2 regions of the Peribacillus sp. FSL K6-1552 genome follow, and region 2 is predicted to be linked to the other one. Evidence: riboswitches for the same ligand, from Rfam matches in the RefSeq annotation. Region 2 holds a riboswitch; the other holds the start of a gene.
The links. A riboswitch is a leader RNA that binds a small molecule or an ion and turns the genes downstream of it on or off. The one in region 2 is predicted to bind FMN.
Positions count from the first base shown of each region.

Region 1: it holds a riboswitch for FMN, as region 2 does, so the genes downstream of both, NST21_RS18345 (ECF transporter S component) here and ribE (riboflavin synthase) in region 2, are expected to answer to the same signal.

Region 1 is NZ_JBBOST010000001.1:3,825,439-3,840,906, reverse strand. Features, by position in the region: gene resB (cytochrome c biogenesis protein ResB) at 1-988, shown strand, start outside; gene ccsB (c-type cytochrome biogenesis protein CcsB) at 981-2,159, shown strand; gene NST21_RS18370 (response regulator) at 2,456-3,172, shown strand; gene NST21_RS18365 (ATP-binding protein) at 3,169-4,959, shown strand; gene sigX (RNA polymerase sigma factor SigX) at 5,197-5,757, shown strand; gene NST21_RS18355 (hypothetical protein) at 5,723-6,946, shown strand; gene serA (phosphoglycerate dehydrogenase) at 7,071-8,645, opposite strand; FMN riboswitch at 9,026-9,161, shown strand; gene NST21_RS18345 (ECF transporter S component) at 9,329-9,910, shown strand; gene NST21_RS18340 (ferredoxin) at 10,041-10,289, opposite strand; gene NST21_RS18335 (helix-turn-helix domain-containing protein) at 10,580-11,644, shown strand; gene NST21_RS18330 (RecQ family ATP-dependent DNA helicase) at 11,644-13,155, shown strand; gene NST21_RS18325 (CPBP family intramembrane glutamic endopeptidase) at 13,145-13,744, shown strand; gene NST21_RS18320 (LysM peptidoglycan-binding domain-containing protein) at 13,750-14,589, shown strand; gene NST21_RS18315 (YpbF family protein) at 14,749-15,207, shown strand; gene NST21_RS18310 (metallophosphoesterase) at 15,305-15,468, shown strand, end outside.
Region 2 is NZ_JBBOST010000001.1:588,911-604,378, reverse strand. Features, by position in the region: gene NST21_RS02820 (DHH family phosphoesterase) at 1-932, opposite strand, end outside; gene ribH (6,7-dimethyl-8-ribityllumazine synthase) at 1,645-2,115, opposite strand; partial or broken gene ribB (3,4-dihydroxy-2-butanone-4-phosphate synthase) at 2,198-2,836, opposite strand; gene ribE (riboflavin synthase) at 2,856-3,494, opposite strand; FMN riboswitch at 3,639-3,769, opposite strand; gene NST21_RS02800 (hypothetical protein) at 3,949-4,368, shown strand; gene megL (methionine gamma-lyase) at 4,365-5,540, opposite strand; gene NST21_RS02790 (DMT family transporter) at 5,722-6,603, shown strand; gene NST21_RS02785 (hypothetical protein) at 6,648-6,845, shown strand; gene NST21_RS02780 (DEAD/DEAH box helicase) at 6,910-8,046, opposite strand; gene NST21_RS02775 (ATP-binding protein) at 8,098-9,372, opposite strand; gene putP (sodium/proline symporter PutP) at 9,530-10,999, opposite strand; gene NST21_RS02765 (molybdopterin oxidoreductase family protein) at 11,192-13,231, shown strand; gene NST21_RS02760 (aldehyde dehydrogenase family protein) at 13,439-14,959, opposite strand; gene NST21_RS02755 (aldehyde dehydrogenase family protein) at 15,249-15,468, opposite strand, start outside.

The sequences.
Region 1 (15,468 bases), 3.2 Mb from region 2:
TATCATTTTTTTAATTGGGGCGTTATTGCGCTCTGTCCCCGGGATGTATATTGACAAAGTTCTCTGGCTCCGAGAAGGCGAGACGAAAGAAATTCCAGGTACAAATGGGGAATATTATCTCCAGAATAATGGGTTTACCCTAGAAGTGTATGACAAGGAAAATAAAGAGGATGAGCAATACAGTGCTGCAATAGACAAAACCGGTACAATAGCTAAAACCTATCAATCCGATGTCACACTATACGAAGCTCAGAGAGAAACGATACCTGGGGAAAAAGTGGACCTTGATAAGCTCAAAGATTTTAAAATTAAAGTCAATGAACCTTTGAAACATGATCATTATGCTCTCTACCAAGTGGACTATAAACTAGATGAACTTAGTACGATGGCTTTTAATTTAATTAATAAAAAAACCGAAGAGAATTATGGAAGCTTGAAGGTTGATTTGAATAACCCTCAAAAGAAATACGAATTAAATAAGGGATATTCAGTAGATTTAATCAGTTACTTCCCAGATTTCGAGTTCGATGAAAAAGGCCACCCAAGAACGAAATCGAAGATTCCGAATAATCCGGCATTTATCTTTAAAATGTACACACCGGATAAACCAGGGGGTGAAGTCAGTTTTGTTGCGATAAAAGAGACTGTGGAACCATTAGGTGAAAATACATATAAAATGGCTTTTAATGGTGTAGAAACTAAAGATGTCACTGCTTTGACGGTTAGAAAAGATCTTACACTGTGGATTCTGTTCACAGGTGGAATCATTTTCATGGTAGGTGTCGTCCAAGGTTCATATTGGAATCACCGACGTATTTGGATTAAAAGGAAAAATGAGGAGATATTAATTTCCGGCCATACAAACAAAAACTGGCACGGTATTAAAAGAGATATAAAACATGCGATAGAATCCACTTCTCTTTGCGAACCATCGGATCAACTTGAGGAGGAGAAATCTTCTACTAAGGGGGAAGTTTTAAATGGCTGAATTAAGCAGTAACTTTTTATATGCAGCTTTCATCTTATATCTGATTGCTACCTTTCTATTCGGAGGATCGATTAAGGATAAACGAGGAGCAGAGGAAAAGAAACAAAACAAATGGGCTAAATTGGGGATTATGATTACCATTCTCGGTTTTGCTTCACAAATTGGATATTTTATCACTAGGTGGATTGCTGCCGGGCATGCGCCGGTAAGTAATCTATTTGAATTTACAACCTTTTTCGGAATGATGCTGGTTGGTGCTTTCATATTAATTTATTTCCTTTATAAATTGCCTGCTCTTGGGCTATTTGCCTTACCTATTGCCCTACTAATTATCGCATATGCAAGTATGTTCCCAACAGAAATTTCACCGCTCATTCCTGCATTGCAGAGTGATTGGCTTCATATTCATGTAACAACTGCAGCAGCAGGACAGTCTATCCTTGCGATTAGTTTTATTGCTGCTATAATTTATTTAGTCAAATTTGTAGATCAATCTCAATCGAGCAAACGAACGTTCTGGCTGGAAATCATCATGTACACGTTAGTAAGTACCATAGGTTTTGTCATTATCACTTCAACTTTCGCAGCCATGGACTATAAAGCGAATTTTGATTGGGTCGATAAACATGATGAGCTGGCTAAACAGGAATTTAACCTTCCTGCACTTGTAGGTCCCCATGAAGGGGAACTAACTGATACAGAACGATTTGAACCACTGGTGAACATGCCTGCGATAATTAATGCTAAGAAACTGAATACAGTCATTTGGTCGATGGGAATCGGACTCGTTCTTTATGGTCTGATTAGACTGATTTCTCGTAAAAGAGTTGCCGCATTGATCAAACCGATTGTCAAAAATGTAAATTTGAATTTATTGGATGAAATCAGTTATCGTTCGGTCCTTATCGGTTTTCCAATCTTTACACTTGGAGCCCTCATTTTTGCCATGATCTGGGCTCAAGTTGCCTGGACACGATTCTGGGGCTGGGATCCGAAAGAAGTTTGGGCACTGGTTACCTGGTTGTTTTATGCAGCTTTCTTACATTTGCGTATGTCAAAGGGTTGGCAGGGAGAAAAATCAGCATGGCTAGCCGTTATCGGTTTTGCTATTATGATATTTAACTTAATATTTGTTAATCTTGTTATTGCTGGTTTGCATTCGTATGCTTGATTCGGTAATTTAATAAATTAGATTAAAGGGGTCTTTTGATAGAAACATCGAGGAAAATACTTATCGATGTTTCTAAGAATGATCCCTTTTTCTATCCTTTTATTTCCATGTTATTCCGGGGGAAATAACAACCAGGCATTAGTGAGGGAACAGAAGGAGTGTGTTTATTGTGACAAAATGGTGAATAGTTCATAGAAGCTAAACAGAATTGGCTATTTATCGTACTTTGGAAGGAAAAAATATTAGTCATAGAAGTTTTCATTTTGTAAAATATATGTAGGGAGGCTGATTACATAATGTATAATGCTATTAAAGTTCTCGTGGTGGATGATGAGGAAAGAATCCGCCGTTTGTTAAAAATGTATTTGGAAAGAGAAGAATACATAATTGATGAAGCTGAAAATGGAGATGTTGCTTTATCAAAAGCTCTTGAAAATGATTATGATTTAATTTTATTGGATATTATGATGCCAGGTAAAGATGGAATCGAAGTTTGCCGTGAGTTAAGAGAGAAAAAAACAACACCTATAATCATGCTTACTGCAAAAGGAGAAGAAGTCAATCGGGTCCAAGGATTTGAAGTAGGGACTGATGATTATATTGTCAAACCATTCAGTCCTCGTGAAGTTGTTTTAAGGGTGAAAGCGTTATTACGCCGTTCTTCAAGCACGAGTTACGTGCAGACCGAAACGACCACAAAAGATGTGATTGTCTTTTCTCATTTAACAATTGATAATGATGCACATCGTGTACTTGCTGATGATAAAGAGGTATCTTTGACACCAAAAGAATATGAATTATTGTATTTCTTAGCGAAATCACCTGATAAAGTATTTGATCGCGAGCAATTGTTAAAAGAAGTGTGGCATTATGAATTCTTTGGAGACCTTCGAACTGTTGACACGCATGTTAAACGCCTACGTGAAAAATTAAACCGTATATCCGAAAATGCTGCCAAGATGATTGTCACTGTTTGGGGTGTCGGTTACAAGTTCGAAGTTATTAATGACTGATGTTATGGGGCAGTGTTGTAGGGAAGCTTTGGGCAACCATTCTATTGCTCGTGTCATTTGTATTAATCGTTTTAACCGTTCTATTAGTAGAATTCTTTGAGAATTTTCAAATTGAAAATATTGAAAATGATTTAACCAAAACGGCAGAGCAGATCATAGAGGTTACAAATGATCATCAGGGCTCTAGCAATTATGTTTTACAAATAGCTTCGGAATTGATAGGCGACGAAACGAAAATGATAATCCTTAATGATGACAAAATGATATTCTCATCAATCGGTGATAAGGAGATTAAAATTACGCCAGAGTCAATTAAAAATGATCCCGATTTGCAGAAAGTTTTTACGGAAAGAAAGACTGTAAAAAAAGAAATGGCGCTATCTGATGACAATGGAAATAAGGAATTATCTGCAATCGTTGTCGGAGTGCCACTTGAACTAAATGGGGAGCAGGACGAGGTTTTCTTATTTCAATCCTTGGAATCCATGGAAGAAACCACTAAGTCCACAACGCAATTCATTCTGTTGGCAGCAGGGATTGCAATTATTTTAACAACGATTTTTGCTTTCTTCTTATCTACAAGGATCAATGCTCCGCTGGTGAAGATGAGGGAAGCCGCCCTAGCCATTGCTAGGGGGAAATTTGATACAAAGGTGCCTATCTTGACTCAGGATGAAATTGGTGAGTTGGCAATAGCATTTAATCAGATGAGAAAGCAATTGAAATTCAATATGAATGCTCTTAGCCAGGAAAAAGAACATCTTTCGAGCATCCTTAGTAGTATGGCGGATGGGGTCATTACCTTCAATAAAGATGGAACTATCCTGGAAACGAATCCGCCAGCGGAAAGATTTCTGCAATCTTGGTACTTTGAAAAAGGCTACAATCGGGAAGATAATGTAAATGTCCCATTGGTACTGATGAATCTATTTGATGAATCAGAGTCTTTCGATAAGGAGCAAGTCGGGGAAATTACATTGCAGGGAAGGGACTGGGGATTGATTGTCAGTCCTTTATATACAAATGCCGACAATATTCGCGGAGCAGTAGCTATCATTCGTGATATGAGTGATGAAAGACGTATGGACAAACTTAGGACTGATTTCATAGCAAACGTCTCTCATGAGTTAAGAACGCCGATTTCAATGCTGCAAGGATATAGTGAAGCAATTGTTGATGACATAGCTGGAAGTGAAGAGGAAAAAATGGAAATGGCCAGGATTATTTATGATGAATCTCTAAGAATGGGCCGTTTAGTCAATGATTTACTCGATCTAGCTAAATTGGAATCAGGAAAAATGAGTCTCAACTATGAGTGCATACCTATTTCATCTTATTTAAAGAGGATTACAAGCAAATTTTCCGGGTTAGCTAAAGAAAAGGGGATAACGATATCCACTAATCTTCAAGACAACGGAATCGAGTGGTGTTTCGATCCCGACCGAATTGAACAGGTATTGACGAATTTAATTGATAATGCGATTCGACATACCCCTCCAGGCGGGAACATTGATGTCATTCAAAGGACAAGTGATCGAAGAGGGCTGATTATTGATGTGAAGGACTCTGGTTCGGGTATCCCTGAAGAGGATTTACCCTTTGTATTCGAGAGATTCTATAAAGCGGATAAAGCACGTACACGCGGTCGATCGGGTACTGGCTTGGGATTGGCTATTGTTAAAAATATCATTAATGCCCATGATGGCTACATTTCGGTAAACAGTTTACCTAAAAAAGGGACGACATTCAGCATTATTCTACCTCGAATAATGGAAAATACTGAATGAATAACTGGTTGTTTGCCAGAAAATCTTGTTTCATAAGAAACAGTGGAGACAAAGGCAATTGGATTTATTTCCAACTTGTCTTTGTCTTTTTTCTTAGAAAGGGAGCAGGTTAGTAATATTCTAGTGAATAGGACTCTTTTATATAGAAATTCACTGAATTTTGTAATAAGATCATATGTAAAGTGTAACTTTTATATATGAATGACGACTATATTTATGAACGGATGTGGGGAAATGATGGATTCCGTTTTCCACGATCTTTATGAAAAATATCATCACGAAATTTATCAATTCATTTATTATATGACTAAAAATCGGGAATCGGCAGAGGACCTTGTTCAAGAGGTCTATATCAGGGTTATGAAGGCCTATGACCGATTCGAGGGAAAAAGCAGTGAAAAAACGTGGATATATTCTATTGCGAGAAATGTGACGATTGATTATTTTCGGAAACAAAAACGGTGGAGAGACAAAATCTTTTCTAACTTCGACTGGGAGAGGCAAATGATTAAAGATACTCAGCCTATTCCGGAGGAAGTGGCTATTATGAATGATGATATCCATGATATATATCAATGTTTGAACCGATGCACGGTCGATCAAAGGTCCGTCATCATATTACGATATATTCAAGCATTGTCCATATCAGAAACCGCTGAGGTATTGAATTGGAGTGAAAGTAAGGTTAAAACAACCCAGCATCGTGCGTTAAAGGCAATTAAAAAGATGATGGAAGATTTGTCTGGAAAGGAGGATGACCCCATTGAGAAAACCCCGTTGGAAAGAAAACGAAATTGAAGACATGCTTCACCAGCTTCCGAAAGTAAAAGACAAACGAACAAAGGATGAGGTGTATGCAGGGATTCATAATAAAAAGCGGAAAAAACAATGGTTTCCTCTTATTGTGGGTGTTGCCTCCTTATTCTTAATGGTTGTTTTGGCCTCTTCACTGATTATTGGGAAAGAAGGGACTACAAGCAAAGAGGAGAGCAGCGATAAGAAATTAGCTGTCTCTGAACTTAAAAGCCTGCCAGATCATGAACAACAGGATGCAAAGGTAAAAGATAAGTCTGCCGAAGACAAAGAGGAAAATAGCAAGCTTCAGAGTAAGCGTGAAGAAGATATAGAAACTAAAGAAGAAGTTTTCGATAGTGAACCGGTAAAAAAGGACAAGGCAGTAGCCCTTGCTCCTGCAATTTACCCAGACGATCTGAAAAATAAATCGACGATTACCATGGGTGTGCCAGATAATCAGCAGAATTTTGTCATCCCGATTTCAATTGTTGTCAATCGTTATGATGAATCGGATACTCTAAATCAGTTAGTTAATCAAATGTCGGATATCAATGAGGAACAATATGGTCTCTCTGACTATTTCCCACTTGATATTGAGATTACCCAAGGAACCGAAATGAATACTGCTCATATTGAGCTACATGAAGACAGCCAGTTATTGGATGAGGATATCCTCTTTCTCCATACGATGGAAGAGACGCTGTCCTATCTTAATATAGAGAAGATGACCTTTGCTACAGATGGAAAGCAAGGTGCAAGGTTTGCCCATGCAGGATTTTTAAAGGAAGCAGATATACCTCAACAAAAAAATCGCACATTTCTACTTTATCAAAATGATGAATCCTCACCAAAGTTTCTTGTACCAAGTAATATGGATTATCAGGACTTTGAGGAGGCACTTCAGGCAGGAAAAGAGGAGCCAGACATAGCGGGAATATCTTCTGCTATCCCCAATGATTTAATTTGGGAAAAAATAAGTTCAGATGGAGATCTTGTGACTATTCAATTAGCAGAACAAGCGGCAATTGAAAATAGTGAGGATTCTCTTCAAGCTTTAGAAGCTATTCTCTTTATTGCAAAGGAATTTGGCTTTAACAGAGTAAAGTTTGAAAATGCTCCAATTGAAAAAGTTGGCAATCTAAATCTAACAGAAGACATAATAGTACCCAAAGCCCCTAACCAAGTGAATTGAGGGGAGGAAGTTGTCAAAAGAAGCGGGAGCTGGGCTATATAAAACATCCTGATAATGGTTGCTGAGTATCTAAAATCTCGTAGAAAAAAGAATGTGCCCGCATTAAGGGCACATTCTTTTTTGCTTATAATGAAATGAGAGCCATGAATGTAATTTCTTCTGTTTCCTTTAAAAATTGCTTCATGTTATCACTTAATGGTTTATCAAAACTTAAAACCATGATAGCTTCTCCGCCAGCTTCTTTTCGACCTACCTGCATGGTTGCAATATTCACTTCATGATCACCAAGGATCTTACCTACGTTACCAATTACACCAGGTTTATCGGTGTGTTGGATATATAGTAAATTTTCTTCCGGATGGAAGTCGATTTTGAAGCCATTCAAATTTACAATACGAGAACCATAATTTTCAATGTAAGTGCCACTGATTGTTAGTTCACGGTTATCACCTTTTACTTTAAGGCTGATCAGGTTAGAATATCCTAAAGAGTCTGCAGAGATTTTTTCGCCAACGGTAATACCACGCTCTTTTGCAATCAGCAAGGCATTCACTTCATTGACCGAAGCGTCAACTCTTGATTTAAAGAAGCCTGATATTAAACTTTTTGTCAAAATCGCTGTATCAAAGTCCAATGATTCTCCCGCATATGTAACGGAAATCTCTTGGATGCCTTCTTTCATACATTGAGAAGCAATTGATCCCATTTGCTGTACGAGTTGATAAAATGGCTGAACCTTTTCAAACACTTCTTTAGAAATGGCTGGAAGGTTGATAGAACTTGAAACTGGATTTCCCTCAAAATAAGTCAGCACTTCTTGTGCAACCTGTACTGCAACATTTAATTGTGCTTCTTTTGTAGAAGCACCTAAATGAGGTGTAGCAATGACATTATCAAGTTCAAGTAGCTTATGGCCAAGCGGAGGTTCTTCAACGAAAACGTCCAACGCTGCGCCTGCTACATGCCCTTTAACAATCATTTCATATAAATCATCTTCGTCAAGAATTCCGCCACGGGCACAATTTAATACATAAACACCCTTTTTACAGGTAAGCAGTTTTTCTTTATTTATTAATCCTCTAGTTTCATTCGTTAGAGGTGTATGAACAGTAATAATGTCTGCTTTAGGAAGTAATTCATCTAACGGCAGGGAAGTGACAGACATTTTTTTTGCACGATCAGCAGTTAAGAATGGGTCAAATACAATGACTTCCATACCAAAAACTTTTGCGCGTTTGGCGATTTCTCCTCCGATACGTCCAAAACCCACTATACCTAATGTTTTACCGCGTAGTTCTGTTCCAGTATAAGAAGAACGTTTCCACTCCCCATTCTTCAGAGATGCATATGCTTGCGGAATGTGGCGCATTAGTGAAGCCATCATTGCAAATGTATGTTCAGCTGTTGAAATGGTATTGCCATCAGGTGCATTAACTACGACAATCCCACGTTTAGTCGCAGCAGGGATGTCAATATTATCAACGCCGACACCAGCGCGTGCAATAATTTTCAACTGTGGCATACGGTTCATTAAATCTTCCGTAACTTTTGTTGCGCTTCTAACAAGTATTGCATCAATCTGATCAAGTTCGTTTGCTGCTTCTTCTACTGTCTTTTGAATAAGAAGGATATTGGATGCCTCTGATAGCGGTCCGAGTCCTTCTGGTTTGATGGCATCTGCTACTAAAATCCGATACACGTGTAAACACCTTCCTAAGAAAAAAATTATCTTAAATTTCAGTTAATTTTACAATTGAAATGCCGAATATGTCAATTTGGCATTTATTAATGTAAGCGCTTAAAATAATTATTATTAAGTGAAATAATTGTATAAGTCCGCAATAATAATGGATTTATCATCTATTGTATGAAAAAGAACAATTATTTTAAATAATCTTAAAATTGATATAATCGTCAATATAATTTTTGCTTTAATTCATTAATATGTAAATGGTGAGATGTAAGAAATTATGGTGGCCATGAAAAATGAATATCTTCATATAAACTTTCAAATTAAAAAAAACTATTCAAAAAAAGGAAAGTCATATATAATGGAATTTGTAAAATAAAATTTTATAGGTCTATCTTCGGGGCGGGGTGTAATTCCCCACCGGCGGTGATGAAGAAATAATTCTTCTAAGCCCGCGAGCCTTACGGGGCAGGATTTGGTGTGATTCCAAAGCCGACAGTATAGTCTGGATGGGAGAAGATGGAGGTTCCTGATTGCGTTCAAACAGTCATTTACTGAACGCTTGTTTGATGAAACCTTTAATTTATCCCTTTAATTCGGTCGGAATTAAAGGGTTTTTTATTGAACATCAACATGATGAAGGAGCACTAACCTCTTTTTCGGGTAGATCAGAAAAAGAAGGAGAGAGAACTATGAAAAAGAACAAAGTGAATAAAATGGTCACACTGGCAATGTTGGGAAGCATTTCATATCTATTGATGCTTTTGAATTTTCCGTTTCCCGGATTTCCACCTTTTCTGAATGTTGATTTTAGTGACATTCCAGCACTGATGGCAGCATTGATTTTTGGTCCGATGGCTGGAATTCTAGTTGAATTTCTTAAAAACCTATTGGATTTAGTCATGACAGGGACAATGACTGCTGTACCTGTGGGGCATATCGCTAACTTTATAGCAGGAATACTGTTCGTCTTGCCAACTTACTATGTATTTAAAAAAATCAATTCAAAAAAAGGGATGACTTTCGCTTTACTTGCAGGTACAGTTACCATGGCGGTAGTTATGAGTGTTTTAAACTATTATGTCTTTTTACCGGCATATACCTTCTTTATGGGATGGGATGCAATGTCGGCACCCGAGTCAAGGAAGTTCGTAACGACGGCAATCTTACCTTTCAATGTGATTAAAGGCGTGCTTATCACTTCTGTATTCATGTTGTTGTTTATTAAATTACAGACATGGATCAATAAGCAAGTATTATATAAAAATGCTTAATGGCATTAACTATAGAACACAAAAAACCGGATAGTTATGTCCGGTTTTTTGTCTGTTTAATTTGGTTAGTCGGGGAAGGGATATAAGTAGCAAAAAAAAAGCCATTTTCGATTGAAAATGGCTTGTACCTTTATTCGAATTTTAGTGCATCCCCGTCAAATGCCTCGTCAGCAACTTTAATAGAATCTGTTGGACATCCTTCAAATGCGTCCATCATGTCATCTATAAGTACATCTGGAATTTCAACGATACCTTCGTTATCGTCAAGGGTAACAAATGCAATCCCTTCGTCATCATAATCATATATATCCGGTGCTGCTGCTCCGCAAGCTCCACAAGCGATACATGTTTCTTTATCAACAATTGTAAATTTAGCCATGAATATAACCCCTCCTAAGTTGATTAACAACTGATAATCTTTTTATTTCAGATTATTATCTCTTTCCTATTGTAAGACCGAATGCCAAACTTTTCAATAGAAATTGTATTGATACTAACTATTATGATGTGGAATGTCAATGATAAATATAGAAAATACTATTTTGATCTTTGCTTTCATTCGTCATTTAGCCACAATTTCTTATGGTATTTATCATTAAAAACGGCGATTTTTGCAGTTTTTTGATACAATAGGTTTAATTGGTTAATTGAAACAAGGATGTGAGTCCCATGAATAATTATCTACAAGTAATCATTCTATATGCAATAAAAAAATTTCAAGGCGAACGTTCTATTTATGCTATTTATCATATGCTACAGGGCAAAAAGTCGTCACAGACAATCCAGGATGCCCACTTATTCGGGTTAACGAATATATTTGGGACAATACCTCGTTTTACCCGACAACAATTAATTCAAAACATTCAACTATTTCATGAGCATAATTTCATTGAGATAACCGATAAAACCGATGCTTATATAATCAGTGGGCAAGGCGGGAGAAAGTTAACCGATTATTTGAAGAAGAATCCTTTTCCAACATCCTTAAATGGCTGGAAATATCAAAATATCACCCCGATATTCTGGGGGAGGTTAAACTTACTCATACAAACTATATCCCATATTGTCCACAATGAAAGACGTTTTTATCCTATACAACGAAACCCCAAAATCCAATGTTTTGTAAAGGAATTCTTACAAAACAATCGCCAGGACCGAGGGTTGATTGCGCAGCATCTTTATGAAGAACTGATATCGTTATTAGAGCTGCAAAGTAATTTAAAACGAGATATTTTTATTTTGAAATTAACAGGGGTAAACAGGATTGGACTTACGTTTGAACAGATTGCGAAAAGGAAAGATGTAGAAGAAGAGTATGTGCGCTTTACATTTCTTGACTCGTTACATCAAATGCTTGCGGAAATAGAACAGGTAACAGATTACCCTATTTTGGCATCCTTATTCAGTGATTGGCAAAGGAGTGGCAATCCTCATTTGACTCTTTCTACACAAGCGACATTGCGATATATTCAAGCGGGGAAAACTTTGTTTGAAATAGCAGAAATCCGCCGTTTAAAAGTCAACACCATTGAAGATCATCTTGTTGAAATTGTCTTATCGGATAAAAGCTTTCCAATTGCTGAATATGTATCCCATGAGGATGAAGGGAAAATCATCGCTGCAATTAAGGAACTCAATACAAAGCAGCTAAAGGCAATCAAACAGGAAGTTGATAATAAACAGATTAGTTTTTTCCAAATAAGGCTTGTACTTGCGAAATTGGGTGATGGATGATGAATTTAGAGCATGTCTTAAAAGAAAAATTTGGATTTGATAAATTCCGTCCAGGACAAAAAGAAGTGATTGAATCATTGATGTCTGGCTGTCATACTTTAGCGATGTTGCCAACGGGGTCAGGTAAGTCATTGTGTTATCAGTTGCCTGCTTACCTTTTGAATAAGACGACCTTAATAGTTTCCCCGTTATTATCTTTAATGCAGGATCAGGCAGATCAGCTCAAAATGAGAGGTGAAAAAAGTGTATTAACCCTTAATTCTTTTTTGACGTTAAATCAAAAAAGGGAGGCTTTCGATCGCTTACATATGTATCGGTTTATTTTTTTATCTCCTGAAATGCTTAGCCTTGAGGGTGTGATAAAGTCTTTAAAGACCTTAGACATAGGTTTGTTTGTCATTGATGAAGCACACTGTATCTCACAATGGGGGTATGATTTTCGACCTGATTATTTGAATTTAGGAGAAGTTAGACGTGAGTTGAACAATCCACTAACGCTCGCCTTAACGGCAACTGCAACAAAAGAAGTGCGGAAAGATATCATTGGAAAACTCAATATCAATCAAGCTAAAGAAACCGTATCATCTGTAGATAGGGATAATATTGCCATACTTGCTGAGAGACTATTCAGCTACGAAGAAAAGCTATTCCGTGTTCTGGAGCTTGTCAGAAAATTCACGGGGAGTGGCATTATTTATTTTTCATCTAAAAAGGTGGCAGAAGCCGTCACTGGATTTTTACAGGAAAACGGGGTAGATAGCGTCAATTTTTATCATGGCGGCATGGATCAGGAACAAAGAATGCTTATTCAGCAGCAATTCATTTCTGGCCAATTAAAAATAATATGCGCAACGAGTGCTTTTGGCATGGGTGTAAATAAATCGGATGTCAGATATGTTATCCATTTTCATATGCCCTCTACAATGGAATCTTATTTGCAGGAAATAGGTAGGGCGGGGCGTGATCGGAAACAAAGTGTAGCAGTCTTATTATATAGTGAAGGAGATGAAGGGCTTCCCCTTCATTTGATGGAACAACAATTGCCGACTGATTTGCAAATAGAGGGTGTGTGTTCCTTCCTAAGCGAAGCAAAAAAGATAGGAGCCAATTTGACTCTTTCTGAAAAAGAACAGCTGTCTCAATCTTTTTCCTTAAATGATATTCAGCTTCGTTTTTTTACACAGTTTCTTACCGGAAATCAGGATCCTCTACAGCATGTGGCAGAGATGAAAGAGTATTGTCAAAAGAGAAAGTCCCGGAATCAGGGAAAATTGCTTAGATTTCTCAATTGGATATATGCTCAGGAATGTCGCCGTTTGGGAATTCTGAATTACTTTGATGAAAAGCAGCAAAAGTTGAATCCTTTCTGCTGCGACTTCTGTGGAATGGATGCGAATAAGATGATCGATTTATTGCCCGCAGTGAAGGTAGAACAAGTTAAGTCTTATACCACTTGGAAACAGGAATTGGCTTTTATCTTATTAAAGAAGGAAAATTGGGATGAAAAATAAGCAAGCTGAATTAATAAAACAGCTAACAGATAAACAGTTGCTATATAATTTGTTTCTTACACAAATTATTCTCTTAACGTTAGCCTTTTTTTTAGGTATTATTTTATTTAATGATCGTTCTACTTTTTTCGACTTATTTATCTTCAATGACCTTAATATTTTGTTATTTGGTATCCCTGCAGGAATTATAGTCGTTCTATTTGATCTATTTATGATGAGAGTGACGCCATCATCCTATCAAGATGATGGTGGGATTAACGAACGCATTTTCAGTAGTCTGTCTTACTCGATGATTTTTGTTGTTGCTTTAGTGGTAGCAATAAGTGAGGAATTATTATTTCGTGGAGTGTTACAAACTCATCTTGGTTTACTTTGGACGAGTATTATTTTTGCTGCGGTTCATTATCGCTATTTATTTAATTGGTTTTTATTTTTAAATGTTTTGGTTTTGAGCTTCTTTATCGGGTTTCTGTTTGAATGGACAAATAATTTACTGGTGACGATCACGGCCCATTTTTTGATTGACTTTATCCTTGGAGTATTAATCAGGAAGAAACAAGCAAAGCGGATTGAGCAAGAAAGGGGGTGACCTATATGAATGATGTAAAAAAGAATGGGAAAGACAAAGATCAGGCTGGTGAACTTGGGACGCGAGTCGAACGTCAGAAGGCGAAGTCATCTCTGCCAAAGCGTAGCCAAGTCCATCAGAATAAAAAGAAAAAAAGTAAAGTGAAGATTAAGTTTCCGATGATTAAGTTATTATCGTTGTTTTTTATCTTGCTTCCGATTGGATTTTACAGTCTTAATACATATCTTCAAGAAAGACCTGAACGTGATCCAAGAAGTAATCAAGTAGTGAACTATAATGAAAATGAAGACGCTGATAAAGAAACGATACCAACTACAGCAACTGCAGATGATTTAAAAGATAATGATTTGGAGAAAGAAGAAACAAATTCAGCCAAGTCTGAAGCAGAGAAGAAGAAAGAAAAAGAAAAGCAGAAGGCTGAAGAAAAGGAACAAGCAAAGAAAAAGGCTGAAGAAAAAGAAAAAGCGCAGCTAGAGGCTGAAGAAAAGGCTAAGGCAAAGCAAATAGCTGAAGAAAAAGCTAAGGCAAAACAAATAGCTGAAGAAAAGGCTAAGGCAAAGCAAATAGCTGAGGAAAAAGCCAAGGCAAAGCAAATAGCTGAAGAAAAAGCCAAGAAAGAAGCAGCAGAAGACAAAAAAACAACGGAAAGAGCACCAGCAGTCAAGTCAAATAAGGATGAATATAAGGTTGTCTTACATACTGTTAAAGCGGAAGAAACATTATTCCGAATTTCCATGAATTACTACAAATCACAGGAAGGAATTGCTCTAATTAAGGAGTGGAACGGCCTGAATGGCAATGAAATTTCCAAGGGTCAGGTTTTAAAAATTCCAATAAAGAAATAGAAATAATAATGAACACTCTGTCTTTTGAGGCAGGGTGTTTTTACTTTCATTCAGCTTTTCTTTGTTCCGCAAAGAAGCTAATCATGCCTAGTTATTTATCATTTTTTTCTGGACAATCTCATATTATGACTTGAAGGGTAGTTATGAGGAGGAAAGAAAATGGAACCTACAATTATTTTATTGGATGAAAAAACGGATCAAGCAACAAAGCAAATGCTGCAGAACGTTGTAGATCGAAAAAAAAAGTTCGAGGCTCTAAAAAAGAAACATCTTCATAGTTTATGGGCAACAATGATTATTGCTGCTCTTTTTTTGGTTTATCTTTATTTTTATATTGTAGTTCCTTATTCCTATTCTTTTTTCAAGATGTTTAGTGTTTTTGTTGACCATTTCAGCCATTTTCTTTTTTTAGCAGCAGCATTTGGGCTGTATGGATATATGATATTAATTAAAAAGAAGCTTGATAAAGCTGAAAAGGAGTTTCAGTTGCTTCGTTGCGAAATCATTAATAAAAGTAAGCAGCTGTGGGAAAAAGAGGATGAATGGAAAAGTCGCCATAAGGTTTTTGAAATGATGAAGAAGAACTATGATATAAACTTATATCATGAAAATAAATGATTATTCGCTTTAAGAATATTTAATTGCGGGTAATATGGTTTTATGTTTATATGAAGGTAACTCTTGCCATTTGTAGAGAAAGAAGGTTTAACGGAAGATGTTATTGGTATATGGATTATTTTTAGGCTTAATTCTGCTGTTATTTGCTACTGTTATGCATATGTGGCGTACCGCAAATCAGGATAGGATAATTTTTCAAGACTTATATTTCAACGACTTTCCTGAAGGATTTGGCGATGTTCGGATTTTTTTTATATCTGA
Region 2 (15,468 bases):
TGAGCATCGCGTTTAATAGGCTCGGCAAAAAAGGTCTTTTCTACGTATTGACTGTATGCCTTTTCGGACATTGTGCAACCTGCGGCTTTTTGATGACCGCCCCCATCGTATTTACCTGCAACCTCAGAAACGTCTATGTCATCATGGATTGTCCGAAAGCTGATTCTTTTACTTCCGACCATTAGAATTGCAATATAATCCAGGTGGGAAAACTCTTTGGACAGTTCATTTCCCAATTCCGAATGATAGGACTCAGCATGGACCACACCTGCTGTATGGGGACCAACCGTAGCCTGATAGACTTCTCTTTTTTTCCTGTTTATGTACCGATCAACCCGGCTTTCCTCAACATCCAAAAGTGTTTGCTCAACTTCGTCAAAAGTAAAGCTTTCAGCCGTTGATAATTTATGGGCGATTTTCATCTCAAATTCCTCAATCGGAATCATAAAGAACAAATCATTTAACCGTTTTGCCGTTAAATTTTTGTTTACTTCCCATTCCCAAGTATCGTATTGACGAACTAATTCAACAAATTCAGCAACAATCCGCGAAGGTTCCAATAATTTTTTTTCAACTGCATACTGATAGAATAATGAAGTCGCTGCTGTTTGTTTACCGTCTTCCTGCTCGACTGTTACAGATGCCCAATCATGTTCGTTCAAATGCAGCGCTGATTTATGATGATCAATCAGAAGCGCTTTGCCTCCATCTTCAACAAACTGTGAAATCGCTTTTTCATTATCTTCATCAACTGAAAGATCAGTAACCAGCAACGTATCCTCAATTTTGGCCTGCTCAAGAAATGCTGCTACATTCTGATTAAGTCGCCCGATTGAATTATAACTAACCACTACTTCTTCCCCGAATGCCAGCTTCGCTACAATACCGCATCCGACTCCATCTAAATCATTATGTGTAAAGAGATGGTACACACAAACCCCTCCTAAATACTAATATAATTACTTTTCCCTAAGATATGAATTTCAATTGCAATCTTTACAATTGTAGCATAATCATATCCGCATATTTTAACATGCTTCATTTACGAACAGCTTTTGTAATAAAATATTTTCATATCCTACCTATAAAATTCTTTATTTCCCAGTATTTACACCTATTTATAAAGGTAAGATATTACTTTTAAATCGAGATATTTTTATGTATTCATTAAGGGAATCCAGCACGCCACTGTCGCTTAAGAGAAAATGAAGTCTTTACTACGGAAAGTGGAACGAGGACTAGTATAGAAGCAAGGAAATGGTCACCCTTGCTAAGAACATCATACCCTTGGTGAAAAGGCTAAACAGAAGCAGTACTAATGGATGAATGGATCAGCAAAATAAAGACATCCAAGCGGTTTTAGCAAAGATTGAAGACATATAAAACAAACGAATTTATTTTCTCTGAATGCCTCAATTGAAGCTGCTAGAGCAGGTGAACACGCTTCTTCATTGAAGAAGTGGCGGCAAGCTTCAAATATCAGGATACCCTCATCAATAAAATAGCAAGAAATTTCTCGAACTTTGAAGAACTGCTTAATGGGTTGAAAAAGCTAGCTCAATCTGACAGGTAATTGTACATTCGCTACATTAAAAAGCCGCAGAAAAGAATTTTCTTCTCTGCGGCTTTTTTAATGTGTACCATTTACTGTTCAATCAATTTTCCAAGGTTCGCCATTTCAATAGCACTAACGGCTGCTTCATAGCCTTTGTTACCTGATTTTGTTCCTGCACGTTCAATAGCCTGCTCGATATTTTCAGTAGTCAACAAACCGAAGATAACAGGTACACCTGTGTCCAGAGAAACTGCTGCCATGCCTTTAGCTGCTTCATTACACACATAATCATAATGAGAAGTGGCCCCCCTAATTACTGTTCCAAGGCCGATAACTGCATCATATTTGCCTGTGTTCACTAGTTTTTTCGCAATTAGTGGAAGTTCAAAAGCCCCTGGTACCCACGCTATGTCAACATCATTCTCATCAACACCATGACGCTTAAGGCCATCCAATGCACCGCCTAAAAGCTTGCTTGTAATAAACTCATTAAATCTTCCTACCACGATGCCTACTTTCAACCCTGATCCGATTAATTGTGCTTCAATAATTTTCCCCATGTCCATATCCTCCTAATTTAAAAACAAATGTCAATTTTTTTTCGTATTTTTATTTTTCAACCACTTATATCCTTCAAGCATTCGGAATATTTAATTCAAGTTCCTGTTTCTCAAATATTTTTCTTTGTTGGAGATAACGAGTTAGCTCGGCAATCGTAATAAATTTAAGATCGAATTTTTCGGCGATAACTTCTAAATCAGATACTCTTGCCATTGACCCGTCTTCATTCATGATTTCACAAATAACGCCTGCAGGAGCAGCCCCACATAACTTTGCCAAATCTACGGATGCCTCCGTATGCCCTGCCCGTATTAACACGCCACCTTCTTTAGCGACAATCGGAAAAGTGTGACCAGGCCGTTGGAAGTCCCCAGCAACTGAATCTTCTTTAAGAAGTTCCAGAATGGTCAAGGATCTTTCAAATGCACTTATTCCTGTAGAAGTACTTTTATGATCGACACTAACTGTAAAAGCAGTTCCATGATGATCGGTATTTTCACCGACCATAGGATGCAAATTCAATTTTGCCGCCAGTTCTTCGGTAATGGTTGTACAAATCAAACCGCGTCCATGGGTCGCCATAAAATTAATCGCTTCTGGCGTTGCCTTTTCTGCCAATACAACAAAATCACCTTCATTTTCACGGTCTTCATCATCGGATACGATTACTACTTTACCAGCTTTTAAGTCTTCGATCGCCTCTTCTATTGTATGGAACATCTTTTACACCGCCCTTTAATTAAAATCCGTGTTCTGCCAAAAACTCTAAATTCAGTCCTGGTTTTGAATCACTTTTTTTTATTTGATGTATGATATATTTCCCTATCATGTCATTTTCGATGTTAACGATATCTCCAGCTGCTTTCCGCCCCAATATTGTGTCCTGATGAGTCAGGGGAATCAGAGATACAGTAAGCAGGTTTCCCTCTATCCCGAAAATTGTCAAGCTCGTACCATCAATGGCAACTGACCCCTTTGGGATGCAAAATGTACTGAGTCCTTCTTCCAATTTGATCACATAATACACAGCATTTTCTTTTCGCTCTTTTTTTATTATCGTTCCCGTACCATCAATATGGCCTGAAACAAAATGGCCGCCAAACCTGCCCTGTGCACTCATGGCACGTTCCAGATTCACAGGTGATCCCAGTTTTAACGTCCGGATTGAAGAAGCTTTGACCGTCTCTGGCATCACGTCGACAGTAAACAGACTTTGCGTGAAGGACGTTACCGTTAAGCAAACTCCGTTGACAGAAATACTGTCCCCCAGATGAACATCTTCGAGGATTTTCTCAGAACGAATCGCCAACTCCATGCTGCTTTTGCCTTTTTTCAAGGAATGGACGGTACCGATATCCTCAATGATTCCCGTAAACATGTTTTTCCCCCTTTTATAGAATATAAAAAACCCCTTAGATTGACCTAAGGAGTTAGCAGGAGAAATGAGTGAAAAATTGTATACCTAAAAAGCCTAAAATTTTCATTATTGAAAAATTAGGCGCACGTATACACTTGGGTTCCACACGTCCTTCTCCCATCCAGACTATACTGTCGGCTTTGGAATCTCACCAAATCCTGCCTTTATCAGGCTCGCGGGCTTAGAATTTCTTCATCACCGCCGGTTGGGATTTTCACCCGACCCCGAAGGACTAAATTATTATGAATCTCTGAATATTTTATCACCTTAAAGTAAAGATGTAAAATTTCTAATCTTAAATGAACCATTAGTAACAAGAACTTACTATGTATAAGAAAGAATGTATATATTTTTCTTCAAGGCCCCCTATGTGCTCAAAATGGTTAACTAAGTAAAATTTATTATTATTGCGCTTTTGATTAACTTAATTATCATTTATACAAACATTAAAGAAGTGGAGCATGCCTCTTTCGACCTATTCCCTTTTTCCATTTATTTAGGTTGGGTAAGCGTCGCAGCCATCGCTGACATTTCTTACTATCTCACCTATATTAGCTGGAAAGGATTTGAGATATCTAATGTAACCTGGACGATTGTCATGATGATTGCAGCAACAATCCTGGCCTTTGTCTTCGCAGTTAAAAACCGGGATTGGTGCTATCCGCTTGTCTTAGTCTGGGCGTTCAATCGGCATTGGTGTACGGAACAGCACTCTCTACCCGACAATCACCCCTTTATCCTACATGCTGGCTGTTCTAATCCTTATCTTATCCTTCACCATTTTCATCAAAAAAACCGGGAAATAATCCGGGAAATGGGGTCTGACCCCAGCTAAAAGGCTTGCTGAAGATCGTGCCAGATGTCCTGCCAAGCTTCGAGGCCTACTGAGAGGCGGATAAGCTGGTCGCTGATACCCATTTGATGTCTGGATTCTTCAGGAACTGCCGAGTGAGTCATGGTAGCTGGATGCTGAATCAATGTTTCGGCATCTCCTAGGCTGACAGCTATTTTGATAAGTCTCAAGTTATTCAGGAATTTCTGGGCATCCTGCTTCGTACCTTGCAATTCAAAGGAGATAAGGCCCCCACCATGTTTCATCTGTTTTTCCATTATATAATGGTCCGGAGAACTAGTATCCCCTGGATAATATACATTCTTCACCTGGGGGTGCTGTTTCAACTCCCGAAAGATTTCCCACGCATTGGCAGAGTGCCGGTCCATCCTAACTGGTAAAGTCTTTAACCCCCGCAGTAGTAGCCACGCATCAAACGGCGAAATAATTCCTCCGATATCTTTCTGAGTCGTTACCGCTACCTGATTGATAAACTCTTTCTTTCCAACTACAAGACCTGCAACAACGTCTCCATGTCCACAAAGATACTTCGTCGCACTATGAAGGACGACATCACAGCCATAGTCAAGAGGCTTCTGTAAATAAGGGGTCGAAAAAGTATTATCGACTACAACCGGCACATTGCATTCTTTCGCGACTTTCATGACCATTTGTAAATCAATCATTTTCATTGTCGGATTAATAGGGGTTTCCACATAGATGCAGGCTGTTTCTGGGCGGATCATCTTTCTTAACTGTTCCTCTGTACTCATATCACAAAAATCATGATTAATACGATATTTACTTTTCATCAACTGAAGGAGGCCAAACGTACAACCATATAATCCTTGTGAACACAAGATGTGGTCATCTGTTTTAGTTAATGCAAAAAGCACAGCCGATACCGCAGCCATCCCTGAGCTGAAAGCAAGCCCTGCTTCCCCGCCCTCCAATGCCGCAATCTTGTCTTCAAGCACCTGTACCGTTGGATTTCCAAGACGCGAATAAATATATCCATCTTCTAAACCGGCAAAACGTCTTTCTCCTTGCTCGGCCGTTTCGAAAGTAAATGTTGAGGTTTGAAACAGTGGTGTTGTTAAGCTTCCTAAATGCTCCTTCGAGTCATATCCTTCATGAATTACTGCCGTTTCAATATGCTTATATTTCTCTGCCATACCGTCTCCTCCTCACCAATGTCTATTTCTATCATATGTCAATACCCCTTATAAAGGAAGCGTTTTCATTTGTGTTTTCCACTCATTATTAAACTCCTATCTTCAGCAATATGCTATAATTTTACAATCATTCAATGCTAATTTTGACTATTCATAGATAAGGATTTTTGGAGGGGAAACAATGAACAAAGTCATTTTTGGTTTACTTGTCATTTTAACGACTGCTTTAATGGGTTCGTCATTCGCTATCGGAAAAATAGGATTAGCTTATACTTCTCCCATGTTGCTTGCAGCCATAAGATTTATCCTTGCAGGTTTGATCATGGCCATAATTGTTAAACTCATCAAACGACCTCATCCAAGCAAGACCATAGACTGGGCTAAATTGGCTATCATCGGTTTATTCCAGACAGCTGGTGTCATGGGCTGCATCTTTGTAGGCCTTAGGACCATTTCAGCAGGGGAACTTTCGATTTTAACGTTTATGAATCCTTTATTAGTTATCATTTTTGGAACGCTCTTTTGTAAAACAAGATACGCCCCACAGCAATGGGCGGGGGTTTTCCTAGGATTTATCGGTGTCTTTATCACAATGGGGGCACATCTTGATTTAAAAACAGGAACCCTTCTCGGATTGATGTCAGCCATTTCCTGGTCCCTCGCCACCCTGTTGATGAAAAACTGGGGACACGCAATCGACACTTGGGTCATGTCAGCCTATCAAATGCTTTGCGGAGGGGTACTGCTGCTCATTGGCTCTTATCTTTTTGAGCAGCCCTTTTTCATAATCACAACGGCATCCATGCTTATTTTATTATGGCTAGCCATTATGGCTTCTATTGTACAATTTTCAATTTGGTTTTTCCTACTACAAAAAGGAGATTCCGCCAAAACGAGTGCCTTTCTATTTCTAGCTCCCTTTTTTGGCGTCTTATCTGGTTTCATCTTGCTAGATGAACCGGTCCACTGGTACGTTGCGTTAGGTGGTTCACTCATCTTCGTAGGGATCTTTCTGGTTAACTGGACATCCCATCAAGTTGCAACAATAGAAAAGTCCATGTAGAGTGTTCTTCAAAAAAAATTCTCACTGTAGGAGGGAACAAGAAAATGAGTGGAGATGATACGCTATTGTTTATACACTTGTTCGTTATCCCATCAATAAGTGTTATGTGTTTTCTTAATTTGGTTTCACTTTTGAAAAATCTAAAAGCAGGTAAAAGTATTCATAACCAAACGATTTTGGGAGCTGTTCTTTGTTATATTTTATTCATGGCGTTAATGATTGGTTTAGAGGGTATGTATTAATACATCTGCCTAGTCTTGATAAAAAAGTAGAGACAGCCTACATGGCCATCTCTACATTCAAAAATTATTCTTCGACTACGATGTTTCCACCATAGAATGTTACTTTCGTTAACGGGATCTCAAGTTCACGTGCCATTTTTTTCAATTCTCGCTCTTCTCTTTCCGTTACAATTGAGATAACCGTGCCATTTGCACCCGCACGCCCTGTTCTCCCGGATCGATGAATATATTGGTCAATGTTTTCAGCCATATCAATATGAACGACGGCTGTCAGTCCTTTAATATCAAGTCCGCGAGCCGCCACATCTGTTGCCATCAACATCGGAGATTTACCTGAACGAAGCTTGCGCAGCGCTTTCTCACGGTCTACTTTATTAGATTCACCGTGAAGGACACCCATCTCAACGCCTTTATAACTCAACTTTTCATGTAAGACGCTCAGCTCTGCGATATCGTTTAAAAAGGCAAGAGCTTTCACATCTTTCAGCCTCGTGATTTTCTCAAGAATCTTGGACTTTTCCCGTCTCTCAACAACAAAGTAAAGATGGTCTACTTTTGACTCCATTTTTTCATGCTTATCGACCTTGATCATTTCTGGTTCGTTCATGAATCCACGAGCCACCTTTTCCGTTTCCTCTGGTAGAGTTGCAGAAAACACCATGATTTGGCGGTCTTTAAGAGTAGTTTTGATAATATTATTAATCGTTCCCATATGCTCGGGAATAATTAATTGGTCACCTTCATCGAGGACAATTGTTTTTACTTCGTGCATCTTCAATTTCTTTTGGGCAATCAATTCATAAATCCGTCCTGGTGTTCCAGCAATGACCTGTGGATGCTTCTTCAGTTTGTCCAACTGACGTTTTACATTAGCTCCACCGATGAATGCTGCACCTGAAATACCGCTTCCTTCTGACCAAATCCGAATTTCTTCATTAATCTGCATGACCAATTCACGTGATGACGCTAAAATTAATGCTTGGGGAGATTTTTTATCAGGATCTATTTTTTCAAGCAATGGCAGTAAATAAGCAAGTGTCTTTCCTGTTCCCGTGGGTGATTCAGCCATGATGTCTTTTCCTTCTACAATTACAGGAATCGCTTTCGTTTGAATCGGAGTAAGTTGGCCGAAGCCAGATTTTATCCAGGCCTCCTGAATAAATGGCTTTCTATCGTTCACTAATGCTGGTAATTCGCTCATATCGTTCTCCTTTAATAAAAAAACTTTTCATATACTCTATAGTACCATTTGTTAAAGCGTAGTAGCCAACGGAATCCGAATTGTAACCGTGGTTCCCTTATTTTTCTCACTTTCAAAATGCATCTCTCCGTCGAGGCGGAGAATAATCTTCTGGCAGATTGCAAGTCCGATTCCTGTGCCCCTTTCCTTCGTCGAATAAAAAGGTTCACCGATTCGTTTCAAGCGCTCAGGCACCATACCTATTCCATTATCACTCACACTGATTACAGCATGATCATCAATGACATCCAAGGATATGTCTATATTCCCATTATCACTAACCGCTTCAATGCTATTCTTGACAATATTAATGACCATCTGTTTAAGTTCGATGGAATCAGCCATAATATAAACCGGCTCGGCTTTTTTTACCTGATACCCCATCTCAATATTATTCAAATTCGTCTCTGCTTTCATTAACGTATATACTTGTTGTAAACAGTCACCAAGATCAATTTTACATAAAGCAACATCCTGTTTTTTCCCGAGAACCAGCAGCTCACTCGAAATAATATTAATTCGATCAATTTCCTTTAACATGATATCAGAATGCATCGGGTTGACTTCTTTCGTCATATCCATTAACTGCACGAACCCTTTTAGCGATGTCAGCGGATTCCTTATCTCATGTGCGACGGCAGCAGCCAGATGTCCGATTACAGATAACTTTTCAGACATGATCATCAATTCCTCTTCTCGCCGCAATTCGGTAATATCCCTGACGATTGCATATACTCCAAGCATTTCCGTTTGAACAATAATTGGCAAAAAAGTTACACGAATTATCCGATTTTCATCACTCATATTCTGGATGGTCGTTTCGAATTTAACAGCCTCTCCTTGAAGGGATTGTGTAAAGAAAACAGATACTTTTTCACTTTCATTCCAGTTGATGAAATGATTGGCATTCTTGCCCTTCAAGTTGTCACTTTGGTGACCTAACAGCTTTTCAGCCTCCGGGTTAATTGAAACGACATTTCCTTCGAGGTTCAATTCAAGGACACAATCCGGATTATGCTTGAACAGCGACTGATATTGCTCATCCTTCAGATTAAATTCCTGTTGGGAGCGCAACATTTTCCCAGTCCAATATCGGATTATAATATATAAAAAAATCCCGGTAATGAAAATGAACATCCACCCTTTGGAATGCTGAAACATCGCATATGTCTGGACATCTTCTTTTGCCTGGGTCATCGAGAAGGAATCTGTAATGATAATCCATAAGACCCCAATGATTATATATATAATAGCTACTTTAATTGCAATTTTATGAGACTGGTTCATTTTATATCCTTTGTAGTTATTTTTGGTTTATTATACCCAAACCACTCAAAAAAAGTCCTCATGTTTTACACATAAGGACTTTACGGATATTGTACCATATATTTTGGTTATTTATCATATAAAAAACGCCGCCCATTTGATAGAGCAGCGTCAATAATCAAGAGAGATTTTTTACAGCTTGATTGAAATCCTCTTCTATCTCTTTAGAAGGTTTGGCTGATAACAGGCTAAAAAACACGACTGCTATTGTACCAGCAATAAATCCAGGGATGATTTCATAGACTTCAGCAAATTTATCAATCATTTCCCAGACGATCACGGTTGCGGTACCCACAATCATTCCTGCTAGCGCGCCCCATTTCGTCATCCGTTTCCAGTAAAGACTTAACAGAATGACCGGTCCAAATGCTGCTCCAAACCCAGCCCAGGCATAACCGACCAATTTAAGAATCGTACCACTAGGGTTGAAAGCTAAAATAAGGGCAATAGCAGCTATCGCTAATACACCAAATCGTCCAACCAGCACTAATTCCTTATCCGATGCATTCGGGCGAATAAACTGCTTATAGAAATCATCAGTCAGCGCACTCGCCGATACTAACAGTTGAGATGCAATCGTACTCATGACCGCTGCTAAAATCGCTGCTAATAAGAAGCCTGTAATTAAAGAAGGAAATAGTTCTTTAGCCAGAATGATGAAGACAGACTCGGCATTTTTTTCCCCTAGAGGTCCGCTTGTCAGATTAAAATAAGCGATTCCGACCAATCCCGTAAACATCGCTCCTACGATAGCGAAAATCATCCAGCCCATACCGATTCGTCGTGCGCTTTTCAATTCTTTTACAGATGAAATCGCCATGAATCGAACGATGATATGAGGCTGACCAAAATAACCAAGACCCCATGCTAACAACGATATAATACCAATGGTTGAAGTTCCTTCAAAAGCATGTAATAAATTCGGATTAATCGATTTTATTTCATTAATGGTAGGATCCCAGCCGCCAATATTTACAATCGTGACAACAGGGACTAAAATTAAGGCAATGAACATGATCGTACCTTGTACAAAATCCGTCCAGCTAACCGCAAGGAAACCGCCAAATAATGTATAAAGAATAACAACACTCGCTGTCAGCCAGATGCCCCAGCGGTAATCCATATTAAAAGCAGTTCGGAAAAGCTCCCCACCTGCTACCATACCTGAAGAGGTGTAAAAGGTGAAAAAGATTAAGATGACTAAGGCTGATACCACTTTTAATATTCGGGAACTATCTTTAAACCGATTTCCCAAAAAGTCCGGTATCGTAATCGAATTGTCGGCCACTTCCGTATATGTCCGAAGTCGCGGCGCTACAAATAACCAATTTAAATAAGACCCTGCACACAGGCCGACAACAATCCACCCGGCACTTAAGCCGCTTATGTACATCGCACCAGGAAGACCCATTAACAGCCATCCGCTCATATCGGAAGCCCCTGCACTTAATGCGGTTACAGCCGGGCCCAAGTTGCGGCCTCCAAGCATATAATCGGTTAAGTTGGCAGTTTTCCGATAAGCTAAATAACCAATTAATAGCATGCCTGCCATATATATTCCAATAGATATTATTACTCCATAATCCAAAAATATATCCTCCTATTACTTATTCATTTTGTGATAAAAAAGGTTCATTTTTATCTTGTAAGCTTATCAGAAAAAAAATCATATGTTAAGAAGTTCTTGCAACTATCTACTATTTCACATTCAATAATAATTAAGATATAAATAGATTATCGATGCAAGATATAAGATTAGATAATAAGGAGGAATAACGCCATGCAACCCTATATCAATCAACCAGATGGAGTCTTTCCCTCAGTTTGCTCTCTTGATTGTCCTGATCAATGCGGCTTACTTTTGCACAAAAAAGATGGGAAAATCATTAAGGTGCAAGGAGACCCTAACCATCCTGTTACTAAAGGAAATATTTGCAACAAAGTCCGAAACATGACAGCTCGCATATATGACCCCAAACGTCTTCAGCAGCCATTAAAGCGGATCGGCTCAAAAGGAGAAGGGAATTTTGTTCCTATCAGCTGGGAGGAAGCCATTGACACAATCACTTCAAAATGGAAAAACTTAATTGAACAGCATGGCCCAGAAAGCATCCTTCCTTACAGCTTTTATGGAAACATGGGAAACCTCAGTGCAGAAGGAATGGATCGTCGGTTCTTTCATAAGCTCGGGGCAAGCAGACTTGAACGTTCCATTTGTAACGCGGCCGGTTCTGTTGGCTATAACTATACGATGGGTGGTTCGTTCGGCATCGACCCGGAAGAAACGATTCAAACAAAGCTTTTTATCCTGTGGGGTATTAACGCTGTGAGCACAAATATGCACCAAGTAACAATTGCCCAGCAGGCCCGAAAAAACGGGGCAAAAGTTGTGGTCATTGACGTACATAAAAACCAAACTGGAAAGTGGGCCGATTGGTTCATTCCTATTCTGCCCGGAACAGATAGTGCTCTCGCTCTCGGTTTAATGCATATTTTATATGCCGAAAATCTAGTCGACCAACCTTTCTTAGATGAATACACTGTGGGCTCCGCTGAATTGTGCGAGCATGTCCGCCAATATGACCCTGCCACCGTCTCAGCGATTACTGGTGTTCCGATTGATGACCTATATGAGTTAGCACGAATGTACGGTAGCACGACTCCTTCATTCATTCGAATAGGCAACGGTCTGCAGCACCATGATAATGGCGGCATGGCCGTACGGACCATCGCCTGCCTTCCTGCACTTACCGGTCAATGGCTTTTGAAGGGCGGTGGCGCGATAAAGGGGAATTCAGGATACCTGGCTTTTAATACCAATGCCCTAAGACGTCCTGACCTTTTGAAGGATAAAACAACACGTATCATTAATATGAACCAAATCGGTCAAGCCCTTTTGGAAAAAGAAAACCCGATTCTTTCCTTATTTATATACAGTTCCAATCCAGCCCTTGTCGCTCCGAATGCGAATAAAGTGCAGGAAGGTCTGATGAGAGAAAATCTATTTACTGTGGTCCATGATTTATTCTTAACCGAAACGGCAATGTATGCTGACATCGTCCTGCCTGCTGCTTCATCTTATGAAACGGAGGATTTTTATAATTCATACTGGCATAATTACGTCCAAATACAAAAACCTGTAGTGGAAAAGTATGGAGAGTCGAAATCAAATGTCGAATTATTCAAACTGTTAGCCCGGGGTATGAGCTTTGAAGAACCAGCTTTTAGAGATTCAGAGGATGATATGATACGCCAGGCACTCAATTTTCCAGATAACCCGTATTTAGAAGGAATCACTTATGAATCCCTTTCAGAAAGTCAATTTGTCAAAGCCAAGATGAGTCCGCTGTTCCCGGGTAAACTGCAGACACCGAGCGGCAAAATCGAACTCTATTCTGAACAGATGAAGAAGCATGGATACGAACCGCTACCAACGTATATGCCAATCGTCAAAGACAGTGACCTGCCATTTTTATTCATACCAGCACCTAATCACAATTTCTTGAATTCAACTTTTTCCAATAACGAAAAACATATCTCTATGGAAAAAGAACCGAAACTACACATGAATACGGTAGATGCCCTAAAATTAGGAATAGATACAGGAGATATGGTCCGTATCTGGAACGAGCGCGGTGAATGTGTGCTAACTGCTGCTCCCGGGGAAAATGTGTTAGCCGGTGTTCTTGTCAGCCAAGGCTTATGGCAGAACACACCTGAAACAAAGCAACATATCAATGCCCTTACTCCAGACAGGGTGGCAGATATGGGAAATGGCGCCGTTTTCTTTTCAGGCCGGGTTGACCTTTTAAAACTGTGAAATTATAGTCGTATCTTATTTGATTGATTATCATGATTTATACTCATTACTGAAAAGTGTCTATTATTCATTTTATTTTGAGTGCATTTTTTAAAATATGTTCGATTTCTGGAGTTTATCTACGATTCTGGAGTTATATTTACGTTTCTAGAATTTCATTTCCACAAAAAGGCTGTTCCTTAAGGAACAGCCTTTTCATCTAGCTATTTACTCTTCATCAAACCATCCTGTTGGTTGAATATCCAAGTTGTTATTAATTTGCTTCACTTCTGTGTAAGCCTCGTATCCGAAAGTACCTAGCTCACGGCCATTTCCGCTTTGTTTGAAGCCGCCCCAAGGAGCTTCGTTATATGTTGGGTGATAAGAATTTATCCACGTGATACCAGCACGTACTTTTTTGATTACACGGTACGCCTTAGCGATATCATTCGTAAACACCGCTCCAGCTAAACCATATTTCGTGTCATTGGCCAGTCGAAGAGCTTCTGCCTCGTCCTTGAACTTTTGAACAACAAGTACTGGTCCAAAAATTTCTTCCTGCACGATACGCATTTCAGGTGTTGTATCAACAAAAATCGTTGGTTCAACAAAGTACCCATTTTCCAAGCCCTCTCCTTTAATCCGGTTCCCACCAACGATTAATTTGGCTCCTTCTTCTTTTCCAATTTCGATATACGATAAAATTTTGTTCATATGGGCTTCAGAAACGACTGGTCCCATATGAGTTTTTTCATCAGAACCTGACCCCACTTTAATTTGTTTCGCTTTCGCGGTAAGACTTGCAATAAATTGATCATAAATGGACTCTTCCAAAAGTAATCGAGAGCCCGCTGAACATACTTGTCCTTGGTTACAGAAGATCCCGAATAAAGCGTAATCAACAGCAGTCTCAAAGTCAGAGTCTGCAAATACGATATTAGGGGATTTCCCACCAAGCTCCAAAGTCACTTTTTTCAAATTCCCTAACGATGCTTCCATGATTTTACGGCCTGTTGCTGTTCCGCCTGTAAAGGCTACTTTATCGATTTCCTCATGTTCAGCAATGGCCTGTCCGACAACTGGTCCTGCCCCTAATACTAGGTTTGCGACACCTTTGGGTACTCCGACCTCTTCCAAGATTTCGAATAGTTTAACAGCCGTTACTGGTGTTACTTCTGATGGTTTGAAAACGACGGAATTTCCTGCAGCTAGCGCCGGAGCCAATTTCCAGGCTGACATCAACAAAGGGAAGTTCCAAGGAATAATTTGCCCGCAAACACCGATTGGCTCCCGGACGACCATTGCTTGCTGACCGTCAGGCACCTCATACGTCTGTCCTGTCGGTTTAGTAGCCAATCCTGCATAATATCTAAAACAGGCTGCTGCATCATCTATATCAAAACGAGCTTCGCGCAATGGCTTTCCATTATCCAACGTTTCCAAAGCAGCTAGTTCTTCAGCTTTTTCTTCTAATTTATCGGCAATTTTGAATAAAAGTCTGGCTCGCTCCACTGCCGGAGTTCCCCACCATCCGCCTTCATAGAAAGCATATTTTGCTGCCTCAACCGCTGCATCGACATCCTTCTGTGTTCCTTCTGCAGCTGTAGCAATAACTTCTCCCGTAGCCGGATTCAATACATCCCTTTTTTCACCCGAAGTCGAACTCACCCATTCCCCATTGATAAACATCTTTAAGTCTAGTGCTTCCGTTCCTTCTTTTTGTGTGTTATTTTGTAAAGTTTCCTGCATTTTAATTCCTCCTCGGTTTTAAGTTATCTACCTATATACAAGATATAAGCAAGATTCATGCCAGTTTGAAGTATTAGGTAAATCGCATTTTCTTTCTCTTCCCTGTCCCATATAAATTCAATCGTGAATTTTCTATTCATTTTTGCATAATAACTTTAGTCAATCTTCTCTACTTTCGCCACAACCTCTTTATTTCTATTAAAAGAATCATAAAATATATATTTAGAAGAAATATATTTTCTCAAAAATAAAGAGATGAGCAGCTGCTCATCTCCATACTTTTTCATTATTAATTCCGATTAAAAATGACCAGCTTCATTTCCGTCATTTCTTCAATCGCATACTTTAACCCTTCACGGCCCATCCCGCTTTTTTTGACTCCGCCATATGGCATGTTGTCGACGCGATATGTTGGGATATCATTTATGATAACGCCACCGACTTCCAGTTTTTCAGCTGCAGTAAGGGCCAAATTGATATTGTCTGTATAAACCCCTGCCTGCAAGCCA